Regions from separate parts of the Fictibacillus sp. EA-CB0309 genome, predicted to be linked through region 2. Evidence: riboswitches for the same ligand, from Rfam matches in the RefSeq annotation. Region 2 holds a riboswitch; each other region holds the start of a gene.
What was found. A riboswitch is a leader RNA that binds a small molecule or an ion and turns the genes downstream of it on or off. The one in region 2 is predicted to bind cyclic di-AMP.
Positions count from the first base shown of each region.

Region 1: another riboswitch for cyclic di-AMP. It lies ahead of ACEWFH_RS16300 (APC family permease); the one in region 2 lies ahead of ACEWFH_RS19225 (potassium channel family protein).
Region 3: another riboswitch for cyclic di-AMP. It lies ahead of ACEWFH_RS06985 (dicarboxylate/amino acid:cation symporter); the one in region 2 lies ahead of ACEWFH_RS19225 (potassium channel family protein).

Region 1 is NZ_CP169271.1:2,916,779-2,921,846, forward strand. Features, by position in the region: gene gltP (glutamate/aspartate:proton symporter GltP) at 1-1,212, shown strand, start outside; gene ACEWFH_RS16300 (APC family permease) at 1,267-3,093, opposite strand; cyclic di-AMP (ydaO/yuaA leader) riboswitch at 3,225-3,366, opposite strand; gene ACEWFH_RS16305 (bacitracin ABC transporter ATP-binding protein) at 3,517-3,648, shown strand; partial or broken gene modB (molybdate ABC transporter permease subunit) at 3,692-4,347, opposite strand; gene modA (molybdate ABC transporter substrate-binding protein) at 4,348-5,068, opposite strand, start outside.
Region 2 is NZ_CP169271.1:3,429,458-3,434,525, forward strand. Features, by position in the region: partial or broken gene ACEWFH_RS19215 (GerAB/ArcD/ProY family transporter) at 1-181, opposite strand, end outside; gene ACEWFH_RS19220 (TrkH family potassium uptake protein) at 324-1,670, opposite strand; gene ACEWFH_RS19225 (potassium channel family protein) at 1,680-2,315, opposite strand; cyclic di-AMP (ydaO/yuaA leader) riboswitch at 2,477-2,629, opposite strand; gene ACEWFH_RS19230 (undecaprenyl-diphosphate phosphatase) at 2,708-3,490, opposite strand; gene ACEWFH_RS19235 (hypothetical protein) at 3,526-3,648, opposite strand; gene cls (cardiolipin synthase) at 3,756-5,068, opposite strand, start outside.
Region 3 is NZ_CP169271.1:1,259,793-1,264,860, reverse strand. Features, by position in the region: partial or broken gene ACEWFH_RS06995 (DNA-3-methyladenine glycosylase) at 95-669, shown strand; gene ACEWFH_RS06990 (hypothetical protein) at 666-1,355, opposite strand; gene ACEWFH_RS06985 (dicarboxylate/amino acid:cation symporter) at 1,508-2,743, opposite strand; cyclic di-AMP (ydaO/yuaA leader) riboswitch at 2,913-3,080, opposite strand; gene ACEWFH_RS06980 (hypothetical protein) at 3,257-3,451, shown strand; gene ACEWFH_RS06975 (ABC transporter ATP-binding protein) at 3,555-4,268, opposite strand; partial or broken gene ACEWFH_RS06970 (ABC transporter permease) at 4,268-5,068, opposite strand, start outside.

The DNA of each region.
Region 1 (5,068 bases), 510 kb from region 2:
GTCGGGATTATTATTGGTGCTTTGTTCTATGGAAACGAAACAGTTCAAGGATATTTGCAGCCAATTGGAGATATCTTTATCCGTTTAATTAAAATGATCGTCGTACCGATTGTTGTATCCAGTCTTATCGTAGGTGTTGCAAGCGTTGGTGACATTAAGCAATTAGGACGCCTTGGCGGAAAAACAATCTTATATTTTGAAATCGTTACAACGTTAGCAATCGTTATTGGTCTATTTATCGCTAATATATTCCAACCTGGAGCAGGAGTGGATATGAAATCGTTAACAAAAGGCGATATTTCTAGCTACGTAGAAACGACTGAATCGGTGGAAAGCCATGGATTTGCTGATACTTTCTTAAATATCGTTCCAACGAATCTTTTTGAATCGTTAGCTCAAGGAGATATGTTGGCGATCATCTTCTTCTCCGTTCTATTCGGATTAGGAATTGCAGCGATTGGTGAAAGAGGTAAGCCCGTATTAGCCTTTTTCCAAGGAACTGCTGATGCCATGTTCTACATTACAAATCAAATCATGAAACTTGCGCCTTTTGGGGTATTTGCACTAATTGGTGTTACGGTTTCGAAATTTGGTATAGAATCGTTAATCCCATTAAGTAAACTCGTTATCGTTGTTTATGGCGCAATGTTTTTCTTTGTTATCGTCGTATTGGGTGGAGTTGCTGCAATGGTTAAGGTTAACATTTTCACATTGATCAAAATCTTAAAAGACGAATTAATTTTAGCTTATTCAACAGCTAGTTCAGAAACAGTATTGCCAAAACTCATGGAAAAAATGGAGAAGTTCGGCTGCCCGAAAGCAATTACGTCTTTCGTAATTCCAACAGGATATTCGTTTAACTTAGATGGATCTACGTTGTACCAAGCAATTGCAGCTCTTTTTATCGCACAAATGTACGGAATTGAACTTTCCATCGCTGAACAAATTTCTTTATTGCTAGTATTGATGGTAACTTCTAAAGGCATTGCAGGAGTTCCTGGCGTATCATTCGTTGTACTTTTAGCAACTCTGGGATCTGTAGGAATTCCTCTTGAAGGATTAGCCTTTATCGCAGGAATTGACCGAATCCTTGATATGGCACGTACAGCTGTAAACGTTGTAGGTAACTCATTAGCAGCTGTAGTAATGTCTAAATGGGAAGGCAAATTCAACAATATTAAAGCAGACCAATACCAACAAGAAGTTAGTTAATATCCAAACAAAAAACCGTGTCAGCAATAATTGCTGACACGGTTTTTTGTATCATTATTTTTTCAGATGATAAGGTACAGTTGAAATCACGATATCCCTTTTATATAACAAGTACGCACGAATCAATAAACTTGATTGGTTATGCAAGATATTATGCCAACCTTTTTTCGGTATAAACTGCGGAATAACAACTGTTACTTGATAATCGCCTTCCTTTGCTTTATGAGCTACTGTATCCACGAACTTCGTGAGTGGTCCGAGTATGCTTCTGTAATGAGAATGCAAAGTAACAAGGCGGATGTCAGGCTGCCATTTTTCCCATTTCTCTTCAAACTTCCTCTCATCTTCCCTCTCAAATGCTACATAAACAGCAATGATTTGATCAGGGTTTAAGGATTTTGCATATTTCAAGGAATTCTCCACCACATGCGTGATTCCCGCAACAGGCAAAATCATAACATTACCCTTTATATCTGGAGATGGTTCACACGTTGTCAGTCTTAATTGGTCTCCAACTGCATCATAATGCTTTTTGATTCTATGAAAAATGAGCACAATGATCGGCAGAAATACAAGGATTGACCACACTTGTGAAAATTTCGTTAAAAAGAACATCAGTGTAACGATGAAACTAATGAGTGCACCTGTCGTGTTGATCACAAACTTTGGAACCCATCCAGCAGGTTTTTCTCTAAGCCATTTAACCATCATTCCCGTTTGTGACAGCGTAAACGGAACGAATACACCAACTGCGTATAACGGAATAAGGTGTTCCGTCTCAGCATGAAATGCCACAATAAGAAGGATTGAGGCTAATCCAAGTATGATTATCCCGTTCGAATAACCAAGACGGTCTCCTCTTACCAAGAACATTCTTGGAATAAATTTATCTTTTGCCAAGTTAACAGCGAGCAGAGGAAAAGCAGAATATCCCGTGTTTGCAGCTAAAATCAAAATCAAAGCCGTTGTCCCCTGAATAAAGAAATACATAAAGTTACGTCCAAAGGTTTCTTCTGCAATTTGTGAAACAACTGTCACCTCTGCTTTTGGAACAATTCCATAGAAATAGGCTAACGTAACAATCCCAGAGAATAAAATGGCTAGTAGACCACCCATCATCATCAGCGTTCTAGCTGCGTTAACAGGTGCAGGCTCCTTAAAGTTTGGAATCGCGTTTGAGATGGCTTCAATACCTGTCAGTGCAGAACTTCCTGAAGCGAACGCCCTAAGTAAAATAAATAAGGATATACCAGCGACTGGCGTTCCGATCGGTGTGTGCAAGGTTTGTGGCACTTCTCCGGTCAAAATGTTATAAATCCCTACCGCAATAAGTATAAATAAAGCCAATACAAATAGATAAACTGGATAGGCAAGTATTGAAGCTGATTCTGTAACACCTCTTAAGTTCAACAATGTAAGAAAAACTACAAAAACAATTGCAATTTCAACGTTAAAATCATGTAGGGCAGGAAAAGCTGATGTTATCGCGTCCGTTCCTGCCGACACACTAACCGCTACAGTCAATATGTAATCCACGAGGAGTGAACCTCCTGCAACTAATCCGGGATTAACGCCTAAGTTCGTTTTCGAGACAACATAAGCTCCACCACCATGTGGATAAGCATAAATAATCTGTCTGTACGATAAAATGAGAGCTGTTAATAAGAATAGAACCCCAACCGCAATCGGGATTGAATACCAAAAAGCAGCTGCTCCTACTGTTATAAGGACAATCAAAATCTGTTCAGGACCATATGCAACTGATGAAAGTGCATCAGATGACAAAATAGCCAAAGCTTTTGTTTTGTTTATTTTTTGTTCTCCTAATTCCGCCGATTTCAGTGGTCGACCGATTAAAAGTCTTTTTATGGATGTTAACATCGTTCTCTCTCCGTCCGAAAATATTTGTTTCTATTAATGTTTACAAAATGAACTTTTTTCAATAAAAAAGTCTGCAAGTCATCACGAAGAACGACCTGCAGACCTCAATTTTCGGGTTCTACAAGCTCCACCTTCCTTCTCATAAACGCTTACGGAGTTAGCTGTCGGATTCGGGCCTTTGAGTAGCCCTACCTAAAAAGGATTCACCCCATGGATTATATTTAATCCAATAGTTGGGTCCCCCGCACCACATGGTTTTAGCGATTAAGAAATTTGAAACTGAACTAATAATACTCCCGGCAATTCAAAAAGTAAATACCATTATTTTTGAATAGGTAACAAATATGTTGTACATATTGTTTATATGAATAAATAATTAGCTTATTAAAGTAATAATAAACATAATTTTAAAGGAGTACATACATGTCAAAAGATAAGAACCCCTTTTTCTCTGATGAATACTTAACAGAACTAGCTGAAGAAATTAATGAGCAGTTTGGTTTTGAAAATGAAAAAGCTGACATTTCAAATAAGAGGCCTACACCCAGATACTAAAAAAGAACCCAATTGTGGTTCTTTTTTTAGTTTGTATTCACCATCAAGCCCTTACTCGATTAACAGCAATTAACATCAAGAAGGAAATCCCAACAACACTCGCTACCCACATCCAGGCGAGATCCATATTTCCGGAGTCAATCGCCATGTAGATCGCGGTGGATACCGTTTGCGTTTTTCAGGAATATTCCCCGCGAACATTAGTGTTGCACCAAACTCACCCAATGCTCGTGCAAAACTTAAGATGCTACCGGATATAATCGCCCTAAGTGCTAAAGGAATGGATATCCTCATAAAAACATGCCATTCATTCGCGCCATCTACTCGTGCCGCATTTTCGATATCTCCGTCAATGGACTCGAAACCAGCTTTTGCCGATTGATACATGAGCGGAAAGGCAACAACCGAAGACGCAATCACAGCGGCCCACCATGTAAACATGATCGGCTGGTGAAATAACCATTCAATGAGTTGCCCGCCAGGACCCTCTCTTCCGAATAGTACAATTAAAAGAAAACCGACAACCGTTGGCGGCAGCACTAATGGCAATAAAAAGAACGTTTCAACAACTGATTTCCCTTTGAATTTCTTATGAGCCATCACCCGTCCAAAAAACAAGCCTGTACCGATTACGAGAATTGCCGCAACCAGTGCAATTCCTAACGACAGTTTGACTGGTGACCAAAAGTCGATAACCATCTATTTTCCTACCCGCTTAAATCCGTACTCTTCAAATGTTTTGATTGACTCCTCTTTTTTCAGGAATTCATAAAACTGCTTGGCCTCTTTTTGGTGTGAACTGTTTTTAATCACACCGACCGGATAGACAATGGGTGAATGAGTTTGTTCGTTTGCGGTTGCTGCAATTCTTACTTTATCCGAGATTATGGCGTCTGTTTTGTAAACGATTCCCGCGTCCACATTCCCTGTTTCTACATATGTAAGCACTTGGCGAACATCTTTGGCAAAGACAACTTTCTTTTCGATCTCGTTCCATAGATTTAGGTTTTCAAGTGTTTCTTTCGCGTACGTTCCAGCTGGCACAGACTCTGGTGTACCGATTGAGATTCTGTCGGTTTTCGGTAAATCCTCAAACCCTTTTTTATTCGAGTTGGTAGAAACAATTAGCACCAATTCGTTCCTAACAAGATCCGTTCCCGTGTTCTTATCGATGAATCCCTCTTTTATAAGCAAATCATATTTATCTTCTGCAGCAGAGAAAAAGAGGTCCACGGGTGCACCTTGTGCAATTTGTTGCTGCAGTGCTCCTGACGCTCCAAAGTTATATGTAATCTTTATGTTCGGATGTTCTTTTTCATATAGGGTTTTCATTTCAGTGAGTACATCCTGTAAACTTGAAGCTGCTGAGATGGTAAGTTCGATCTTTTCATCTGATTTGACACTATGTTTCCGCTCTTTT
Region 2 (5,068 bases):
TCATCCATATAAGTATATGTACAAAAACGGCTGCGATAATGACAGAGATCCAAGAATCATAACCAGCATATTTAGCTATGACTCGCTGATACCCTAACACCCCTACTCCTACTTGTTCGGAATGTACAAGGAAAAAGACAAGAAAGGGAGACACGAGAAAAGCTTCTTTAATTTTTTGCATGACGAGTTCCCATCCTTTCTGTAGAACTGCTTAGAAATCTTGTTTTAGCATTCCCAACAGAAAAGCATTTAACCCATAAATAGCCAAAAAAGCTAACTCATTTTAATAGGGATTAAACCCTTTTGAGTTAGCTTTCATTTTTTTACCCTGTAAATACTTCACCATCAGGATAACGAATATTATCTTTTGATTGTTTGGCTAGACTGAACGCCAATGTTAATGGACCTAACTTTCCGAAAACCATCACAGCACAGATGACTGCTTTTCCAATAACCGTTAGATCTGGGGTAAGCCCCATACTTAACCCTACCGTACCAAAAGCAGAAATGACTTCAAATACGATCATCATAAAAGAGGTGTCTTTCTGGACATATGTGATAATAAACAATGCTGCAAAAATAAACAAAATGGATATGGTTGTGATAGCAAGTGCTCTATACACGACTGCATTTCGAATCGTTCGTTTCATAATAACCGTATCTTCTTTGCCCTTTAAAAAAGCTGCAACAGTAAAGAGAATAACAACAAATGTTGTAAGCTTAATTCCTCCACCTGTAGAAGTACTCCCTGCTCCAACAAACATTAAAAGAATCATTAATAATGATGTATCAGGATTAATCGCAGTCATATCAATAGAGTTAAATCCCGCTGTTCTAGGAGAAACACCCTGGAAGTATGATGCCCAAAATTGCTCTATACCTGAGAGCATCCCGATTGTTTTAGGATTATTAAATTCAAATAAGTAAAAAAGTAAAATCGATATCACATTGATTACTACTGTGGAAATCAGCATGACCTTCGTATGAAGGGAAAGAGTTTTCCATTTGCGGCTTACCCATATATCAACCAATACAGTAAAACCAATTCCACCTGTAATAAACAAGAATGAAATAACAAGGTTTACAGTTGGATCACCTACATACCTCATCAGACCATCAGGCCAAAGTGCAAAACCTGCGTTATTGTACGCCGATATAACATGAAAAATACTATAATAAATTCCTTTAGAGTACCCCATGTCTGGAACCCATTTCAAAGAAAGAAAAAAGACAGCAATCAACTGAATGCTAATAGAAAAAACAAATAAATTTCGTACAAGACGTATAACACCGCCAATAGATGGCTGATTCAATGCTTCTTGCATCAGTACTCTTTGTTTAATCGATATCTTCCTACCCATCATAATGACGACCAAGGAAGCAAAGGACATCACACCAAGTCCTCCAACTTGAATCAAAAATAAGATTACAATTTCACCGAACAAGGTAAATGTAGATCCTGGATCAACCGTAGCAAGTCCTGTTACGGTTGCAGCTGATGTTGCGATAAATAAAGCATCTATCCAAGATAAGGTATTTTCATGAGCAACCGGCAGCTTCAATAAACAAGTACCTACAAAAATAAGAAATAAGAACAGCAATGCTAAAAATTGTGGAGGACTCAATTTTATTGGATTGTGCAAGAATCGCTTACGATTTTTCACATGCAGTGCCAAAGCTTACACTCCTTCATCCTCGAAACGATTTAGGTCCTCATTTTTCCCAATGACAACAAGGATATCTCCATACTCCAAAGAAACATCTGCAATAGGAGAAACATGTATTTCATCTCCACGTTTAATGGCAACAATATTACACCCATAGCGCGCACGTACATCTAGATCTGTAAGGGTTTTGTTGACAAGTTTATCAGTTACGCCAATTTCTACAATACTGTGTTCATGTGACAACTCAATAAAATCAATAATTTTTTCTGAAGAAATAAGCTGTGCAACTCTGAGCGCCATGTCACGCTCTGGGTGGATAATGCGGTCTGCACCTAGCTTTTCCAATACTTTATGATGATAATCATTCTGGGCTTTTACCCAAACTTTGTTTACGCCCGCTTCTTTTAAAAGCAAGGTAGTCAAAATACTTGCTTGTATGTCTTCTCCAATCGAAACAATAACATGGTTGAAATTTCGAATGCCTAGGGATTTCATCACTTTTTCATCAGTTGAATTGGCTTGAACTGCTTGAGTCGCAATCGTTGCAAATTCATTTACTTTTTCCATATCATTATCAATTGCTAGGACATCGTATCCCATAGTGGCAAATTCTCTACAAATGCTGCCCCCGAAGCGACCAAGTCCAATAACTGCAAACTGTTTTTTTCATTACGATTTTCTCCCCTTAAACTACATGAAGTTTCCCTTCGTTGTCCTCTAGCCTTGCTGGTTAAGAGGTTCTCTAAATCAGTAAAAAACGCAAAAAAAGACCACACAAAAAAGCGGGTCCGGTTTTTCACCACATTGACCTCTCCAGTGACATGACGCTTACGGGGTTAGCTGTCGGATTAGGGATTGGAGTATCCCTTTTGCGTAAAGCAAAATTCACCCCAAAAAATTGGTTCCCCCGTTTCACAGTAGTTTTACCATAAAAACAACTGTAAATTCAGCGATCTAAAGCCTGCTAAATTTTGAATTACATATACTGTAATCCTCCCTCTTTTAAATGTCAATCCATTTTTATAGTGTTAACAAATACTTTACATTTTTCCTGAAAATTGAAGAACCAAAACAACGATTCCAACGATCCAGACATAGATCGCAAACCCTTTTAACGTACCGGTTTGCAGCAATTTAATCATCCATTTCACAGCTATATATCCGAAGATTGCTGATGCTAACGTACCGATTGCAAGCGCTGAGAAAGAAATCGGTGGCTGTGCGCCTGTAAAGAGATCTTTTGACTGAAGGACAACCCCTCCTGCAATCGATGGGATGGAGAGCAAAAATGAAAAATACGCCGCTGCTTTTTTATCAATTTTACAAAATAACGCCGCGGCAATCGTGAGACCCGATCGAGAAACTGCCGGAAGAATAGCCGCTCCTTGAAACGTTCCGATTACAAGAGCATCGCGTATTGTAATGTCATCAATTCCTTTGTATCCGTTCCGTTTATATGAATCTGCCCACCATAATAGTAATCCTGTAAGCAGAAACTCCCACCCGACGGTTATGCCTGTTTTAGAAATTTCTTCAAAAAAATCTTTAAAAGCCAGTCCGATTATTGCAGTAGGAATTGTTCCTGCAATGAGCAGGATTCCGATTTTGCTGAACGGTCTCTTTATGACTTCCAAAATCTCTTTTCCATACACCGTCATAACAGCGATCAGTGTTCCAATATGCAGCATGCTATCAAGAAACAGTCCCGCTTCTTCCAGCTGAAATACTTGCCTTCCTAAGAGCAAGTGCCCTGTCGAGCTAACGGGTAAGAATTCGGTCAAGCCTTGGACTATACCTAATATTAGGGCCTCGAGCCAATCCATAAAAAAATCCCCCTCCATAGATGGTCTCGTACAACCTATTCTATAGAGGAGGTTTCTATGCTATGTTTTCTGTTTTCTGATAGGCGGCGATTCTCTTCGTCACTATCGTTTCTGCGGTACTCACGTATTAAGATACGATCCGTTCCTCGAAACTTCACTTCCTCGACCTTCTTGCCTCTGAGAAAACAACTGTTTCCTGATAGGCGTCGAATCTCTTCGTCACTATCGTTTCAGCTGTACTCACGTATTAAGGATACGATCCGTCCTATAGAACGCCTGAGAACAGTCGGGAAAACGATTCTTTCGTTCTTTCCCAAAGCCCTCTTTTATAAAATTCAACCGGGCGTATTTTTGTTGATTCTTCCATGTCTTCTTCGTACTGTCGAACTAGATCATTGACGGAAGAGGTATTCAGCAGGAACACATTGACTTCAAAATTTAAATGAAAACTTCTCATATCCATGTTTGCCGTACCAATCGATGCTGTATCACCATCAATAATGATTACCTTTTGATGCAAAAATCCTTTTTTATACGAATAGATTTCGATTCCTGAACGTAAAAGTTCTGGGTAATAAGAGCGGGTCGCATATTGAGTTAAAAAACCATCGTTAATTTCAGGAACCATCAAGCGGACTTGAACGCCTTTTTTGGCAGCCACCCTAAGAGCTGTCCGAATCGCTTCATTCGGAACAAAATATGGCGTCGCGATCCAAATGGATTTTTCCGCACAAGAGATTAAAGAATAATAAAGATCACTCATAATCCCAAGCTGCGTATCCGGTCCACTCGCTACAACGTGTACGGTCCCGTCTCCTTCTGCAGAGTAAGCTGTCGTTAGATGATCATCTTCTAATAAGTCCTCACCACAAACATATTCCCAGTCCATTAGAAAAATAGCATGCAGAACTTGAACAGCTTCCCCTTCCATGACCATATGCGTATCACGCCAAAATCCGATGTCAGGATCTTCACCTAAATACTCAACGCCAACATTTAATCCGCCAACAAAACCTATCTTTCCATCGATTACGATAATCTTTCGGTGATTTCGGAAGTTTAGTTTTTGGTTAAAAAATCCGTAACGCACAGGCAAAAATGCTTCTACAAGCACACCTGCTTTTTTCATCCGGTCTATATCGTACTGCTGCAGGGATAAACTTCCTATTCCATCATACAAAAATCTGACTTTAACGCCTTCGTTTGCTTTTTTAATCAAAAGATCAATAATATCCTTCCCCAGCCGATCGGAGCGAAAGATGTAATATTGAATGTGTATATATTCCTTCGCCTCTTGTAACCGTGCAATAATCTCAGGAAATGTTTCTTGGCCGTTCTGTAAAATCTTTGTATCCGTCCGCCTGTTTAATCGAGTAAGCGTGATATGGTGAGCATGTTTAGCGAAACATTGCTGATGCCTTTTCAGATCACTAAAGTCCGGTTTCTCTTCTTGTTTAGAAACCCTGATCCACTCATCCCTGTCATTTTTTCTTTTTGATTTAAACAGATGACCTTTTAAGTAGAGTTGCCCGGAATACAGGTAAAACATATACCCTACGAAGGGAAACAGAATCAAAA
Region 3 (5,068 bases), 1.7 Mb from region 2:
TTTGTAAAACTTCGACAAAAGGAAACATAATACTACAAATCCTATTGTTATTGTACTTACATAAAGCAAAAGTCATACATATGAGGAGAATAAAATGGACTTATTTTGTTTACCTACACTTGATCTTTCAAAAAACTTTTAGGCATGGAACTTATCCATGAAAGTAAAGATGGTTTAGTATCAGGTTATATTGTTGAAACAGAGGCATATTTAGGGCCAGAAGACCGAGCAGCTCACTCATATGGAAATCGGAGAACACCGAGAACAGAAGTTATGTTTCATGAGGCAGGTACGATTTATACCTATTTTATTTATGGAATGCACATATGCTTTAATATCGTTTCAGGGCCATTTAATAAGCCTGAAGCGATATTAATAAGAGCGCTTCAGCCGGTAAAGGGGATGGAGATAATGAGGGAAAGAAGAGCAAAAATTAAAAGTGATCTTCAGCTAACAAACGGGCCTGGCAAGCTTTCTAAAAGTATGGCATTTACTTTATCTGATAATGGAAAAAAACTAAATGAAAGCAACATAAGAATTGAAGAAGGATTTGAAGTAAAAGAAGAACAAATAATCGCAGGTCCTCGAATTGGTATTCATTATGCAGAAGAAGCGATTCATTATCCCTATCGATTTTGGATAAAAAATAACCCTTACGTATCCCGTTAATACGCAGGGTTATTTTCTTTTTCTATCGATACTGCAGCATCTTCATCCTGCATGTAATCAACGTTTACCGATCTGTTCGTTTCTTGCATCCAAGCTAGGTGGTAGTAGGTCTGTTTCTTTATTGATACATATTTAGTTTGCATGATGAAAAGCCAAACAAGTACAAACAAAGTTGTTTTTAATACATTTTCAGCAGTGAGCTGGACAGCCTCAATGGGCAGGACGTCAACAGCAATACTTGAGATTAAACCTAAAAATAAGGCCGCCAATATAAACAAAGGCTGGTTTGTACGTAAAAATTTCAAACGTTGCTGCAGATAGGTTTGAACATAGAAACGTTCTTGCGTATTGAATTGAAGATATCGGCTTTTGGCTGACTTTGCGTTAGGTATCAAACCCTTAGATCGATCACTCTGCCAAAGCGATTTTAAGAATAAGGTAAATTCAATATCTTGAGATGATTCAACAACCATTTTTCGATGTATAAAATTATGTGCCTGATAAAAGGTGATTCCATTAATAATAATGCTTAATAGCGCAGCTCCTGCGACAATAGTGAGAACAAAAACAAACCAAAAGTTATTCATTCCACTTTGAATTAATTCAATAAGAGGATTGATAACAGTCTGAATTTGTACCCATATGACCTTACCAGTAAGCATAAATATCTCTAGCCATTTTTCCAAGAAGATCACTCCGAAGTATCATTATGTATCTTTCTATTTTAACATGTTTTTTTATCTTTGCTTACATTTATTTACTCATATTTACTAAACTAGGGATATCGGCATATAAAAAAAGCTGCAGAGAATTTCTCTGCAGCTTTCTAATCCATCAATTATGCACTAACTTCTTGATCACGAGCACCAAGATGTTTGTCTTCACCTTTATCAACGATAACTGCACAAGCAGCATCTCCTGTAATGTTAACAGCCGTTCTTAACATATCAAGAAGTCGGTCAACACCAAGGATTAGAGCGATACCTTCAACTGGTAATCCAACTGAGTTTAGTACCATCGCTAGCATGATTAGTCCTACACCAGGAACTCCTGCTGTACCGATACTTGCAAGAACCGCTGTAAGGATAACAGTAAGCATTTCAGTTACGCCTAAGTTTACATTGTAAACTTGAGCAATAAAGATTGTAGCTACACCTTGCATGATTGCTGTTCCATCCATGTTAATTGTTGCGCCTAGTGGCTGAACAAATCCACTGATTGATTTGCGAACACCAAGGTTTTCTTGAGCTGTTTTCATAGAGATTGGCAATGTAGCATTAGAGCTTGATGTACTGAATGCTACAGACATTGCTGGTGCGAAGCCTTTAAAGAACCAAATTGGGCTCTTCTTTGCTAATAAAGCAATAGAGCCACCATATGCCACAATAGAGTGAATGAAAAGTGCTAGAATTACAACACTCATATACAAGCCCATTGCCTTGATTGCATCCATCCCTTGACTTCCAACTGCTGAAGCAATTAGAGCAAATGCACCGTATGGAGCAAATTTCATTACTACATTTACAAGGTACATCATGATATCGTTACCTTGTTCAATTAAATCCATAATTCCTTTTGTTTTGCTTCCAAGCATTGTTAATGCAAATCCAACAAATACTGAGAAAGCAATGATTTGAAGCATATTTCCTTCTGCCATCGCTTGAACCGGATTCGTCGGAATAATGTTTAGAAGTGTATCTGTAACAGCCGGTGCTTCTTGCTGCTCAAACTTAGCACCTTCCGTTTTAAAATCCCCTACGCCAGGTTTAAAAATAAGTGCTAAAGCCATAGCAATAATGATGGCGATTGTTGTTGTTGCAAGGAAGTAACCGACTGTTTTTGCACCAACACGTCCTAATTTCTTCGGATCACCTAATCCTGCAGTTCCTAAAACGATTGAAAAGAAAACAATTGGTACAACAAGCATTTTAATAAGATTTAAAAACAATGTTCCCACTGGCTTTAATACGTATTTGTCCAGTGTTGCGAACGCATCTGGCAAGGCTAAATTAAGAATAAGTCCTGCTACAACCCCTAGTGCCAGCGCAATCAAAATTTTCGTTGACAATTTCATAAACGCATCCCCTTTATTAGAAAATTCTTACTATTGTAACTATAGTATGAGGAGTGTGTCCTAATACATGTCTAAATTTTTATGTTTGCTGCATATAAAAACCCACGAAAATAGAGAGGATTTTCCGTGGGGTACACCGCAACACATAGACTTAGCCCATGTATTAAAGCTCTCTCTCCAAAAACGCTTACGAGGTTAGCTGTCGGATTAGGGAATTGAGAGTTATCCCTTCTGTATTTAAACAAATTCATCCCGAGGCGTAATGCCAATGTTGTGGTTCCCCGCTTCTTCTCTTCAGTCCATAGAATAGAAGTGAAGAATTCAGCGAATCATATGAATATGCTCTAATTTTATCAACATACATAAAAATTTGTCAAGAAAACGCGATATACTTATTTATTCCAATTAATAGTTTCATCATGAATGTTTTTCCATATTCTCACTGCTACCCCATAAGTATGAGGACAACAGCGAAATATGTAGAAGGTTTTATTTTTCAGGGAGGTATTGTAAATGAAAATTGTATTTTATGAAAAAGGCGACTTAAGCATTATCGTTGGTGCTTCGAAATTAAAAGGTGAGCTAACGATTGAACAGATAAAGAACGAGAGCGAAAAGAAAGCAAAAGAACTTGGAGAATTATTAGGCCGTGAAATCGGATTCTTAATCGACATGAACGGGAAATTGGATGCTCAATTTAAAAAATAGGCTTTAATTAATAAGATTGCTGCATTTGGAGTTTTCTTAGAACGGAACCACTTTAAAAAGCAAAAAATCTGCAAACAAAAAACCGGGATCCCCGGTTTTTTGTTTATACATAAGCAAGTGAAAGCTTTTCTCTATTCTGTTTAAATACCGCCTCTGGTCTGCCTGCTTCCTCTATCTTACCATCTTGCATGAAAACAATCCTATCTCCAATCGCACGCGCATCCTCTTCGTCATGTGTAACAAATATAGAAGTAATACCGGTACGCTTTATGATTCCTTTTAAATCATCACGAATTTGTGCTTGAAGTTTCGTATCTAAATTGCTAAAAGGTTCATCGAACATAATTAACGATGGATTTGGTGCTAAGGCTCTCGCTAATGCCACTCGCTGCTGCTGTCCCCCGCTCAATTCATAAGGATAGCGAGCAGCATACTCTTCCATTCCTACTAAATCAAGCAGTTCTTCCATGCGATTTTGCTTCTGTTTACGACTCATTTTATGGAGGCCAAACTTAATATTTTTCTCAACCGTCATATGTGGAAAAAGGGCATAATCTTGAAATACCAAACCAACTCCGCGTTTTTCAGGCTGTACAAACCGAAGAGAATCATTCATAACTGCACGATCAATTAAGATTGATCCTTTTGCCGGCATCTCTAAACCCGCAATAAGACGAAGCAATGTGCTTTTCCCGCTTCCGCTTTCACCTAAGATTACGGTAACTTCTCCTTGTTTAAACCCTAAAGAAAGGTTCTCAAATAGAGGCTTACGGGAATTTTTATAATTAAACGCTAAATCCTTGATTTGAACAAACATTATTTTGGCTCCTTTTCTAAAACTTTGTGTAAAAAGAATATCGACAGTGCACTGATACAAATAATCACCATAGACGAAACAGACGCTTCATGAATTCGTTCATCACTTGCATATTGAAAAGTTTTTGTAGCCAATGTGTAGAAGTTAAATGGCTGCAGTATGAGCGTTAAAGGTAATTCTTTCAAGATATCAACAAAGACAAGAATAAAACCACCAGCAATCGCACCTTTTATCATTTTTATATCCACTTTAAAAAAGGTTTGTGTAATAGACATTCCTAATGTCCTGGAGGCATCTGTGAAAACTGTCCCCACTTTATCAAAGCCAGATTCAATAGAGTTATACCCGACTGCCAAAAAACGGACAACATATGCAAAAATCAGCATACTAATACTTAAGCTTAAAACGAGCGTAGGCTCCAGCCCCATCCATTCATACAAGGTAATAACCTTTTGGTCTAGTGCTAGAAATAACGTGAGTACCCCTATTGCAATAACAGCACCAGGTATTGAATAACCCAAAACAGTTATCTTTGAAAAAACTTGCTGATCCACCCTTTTGAAAGACGACTAAAGTTAGCGATAATAAGAGCGGTAATAATAATTAGACCTGAACCTATGGAAGCCACAAATACCGAGTTCCAAATTAAATCGAGAAAGACTTCGCTTAAGATTAAGTCATATGTCATATACACCCACTGTAAAAGCTGGATGAAGGGAATAAAGAAGGCTAATGCAAACAATGCAAGGAAAAAGCTAAGAACAGAGTACTTTTTCCAACCCTTTAATTCCTTTGGCTGC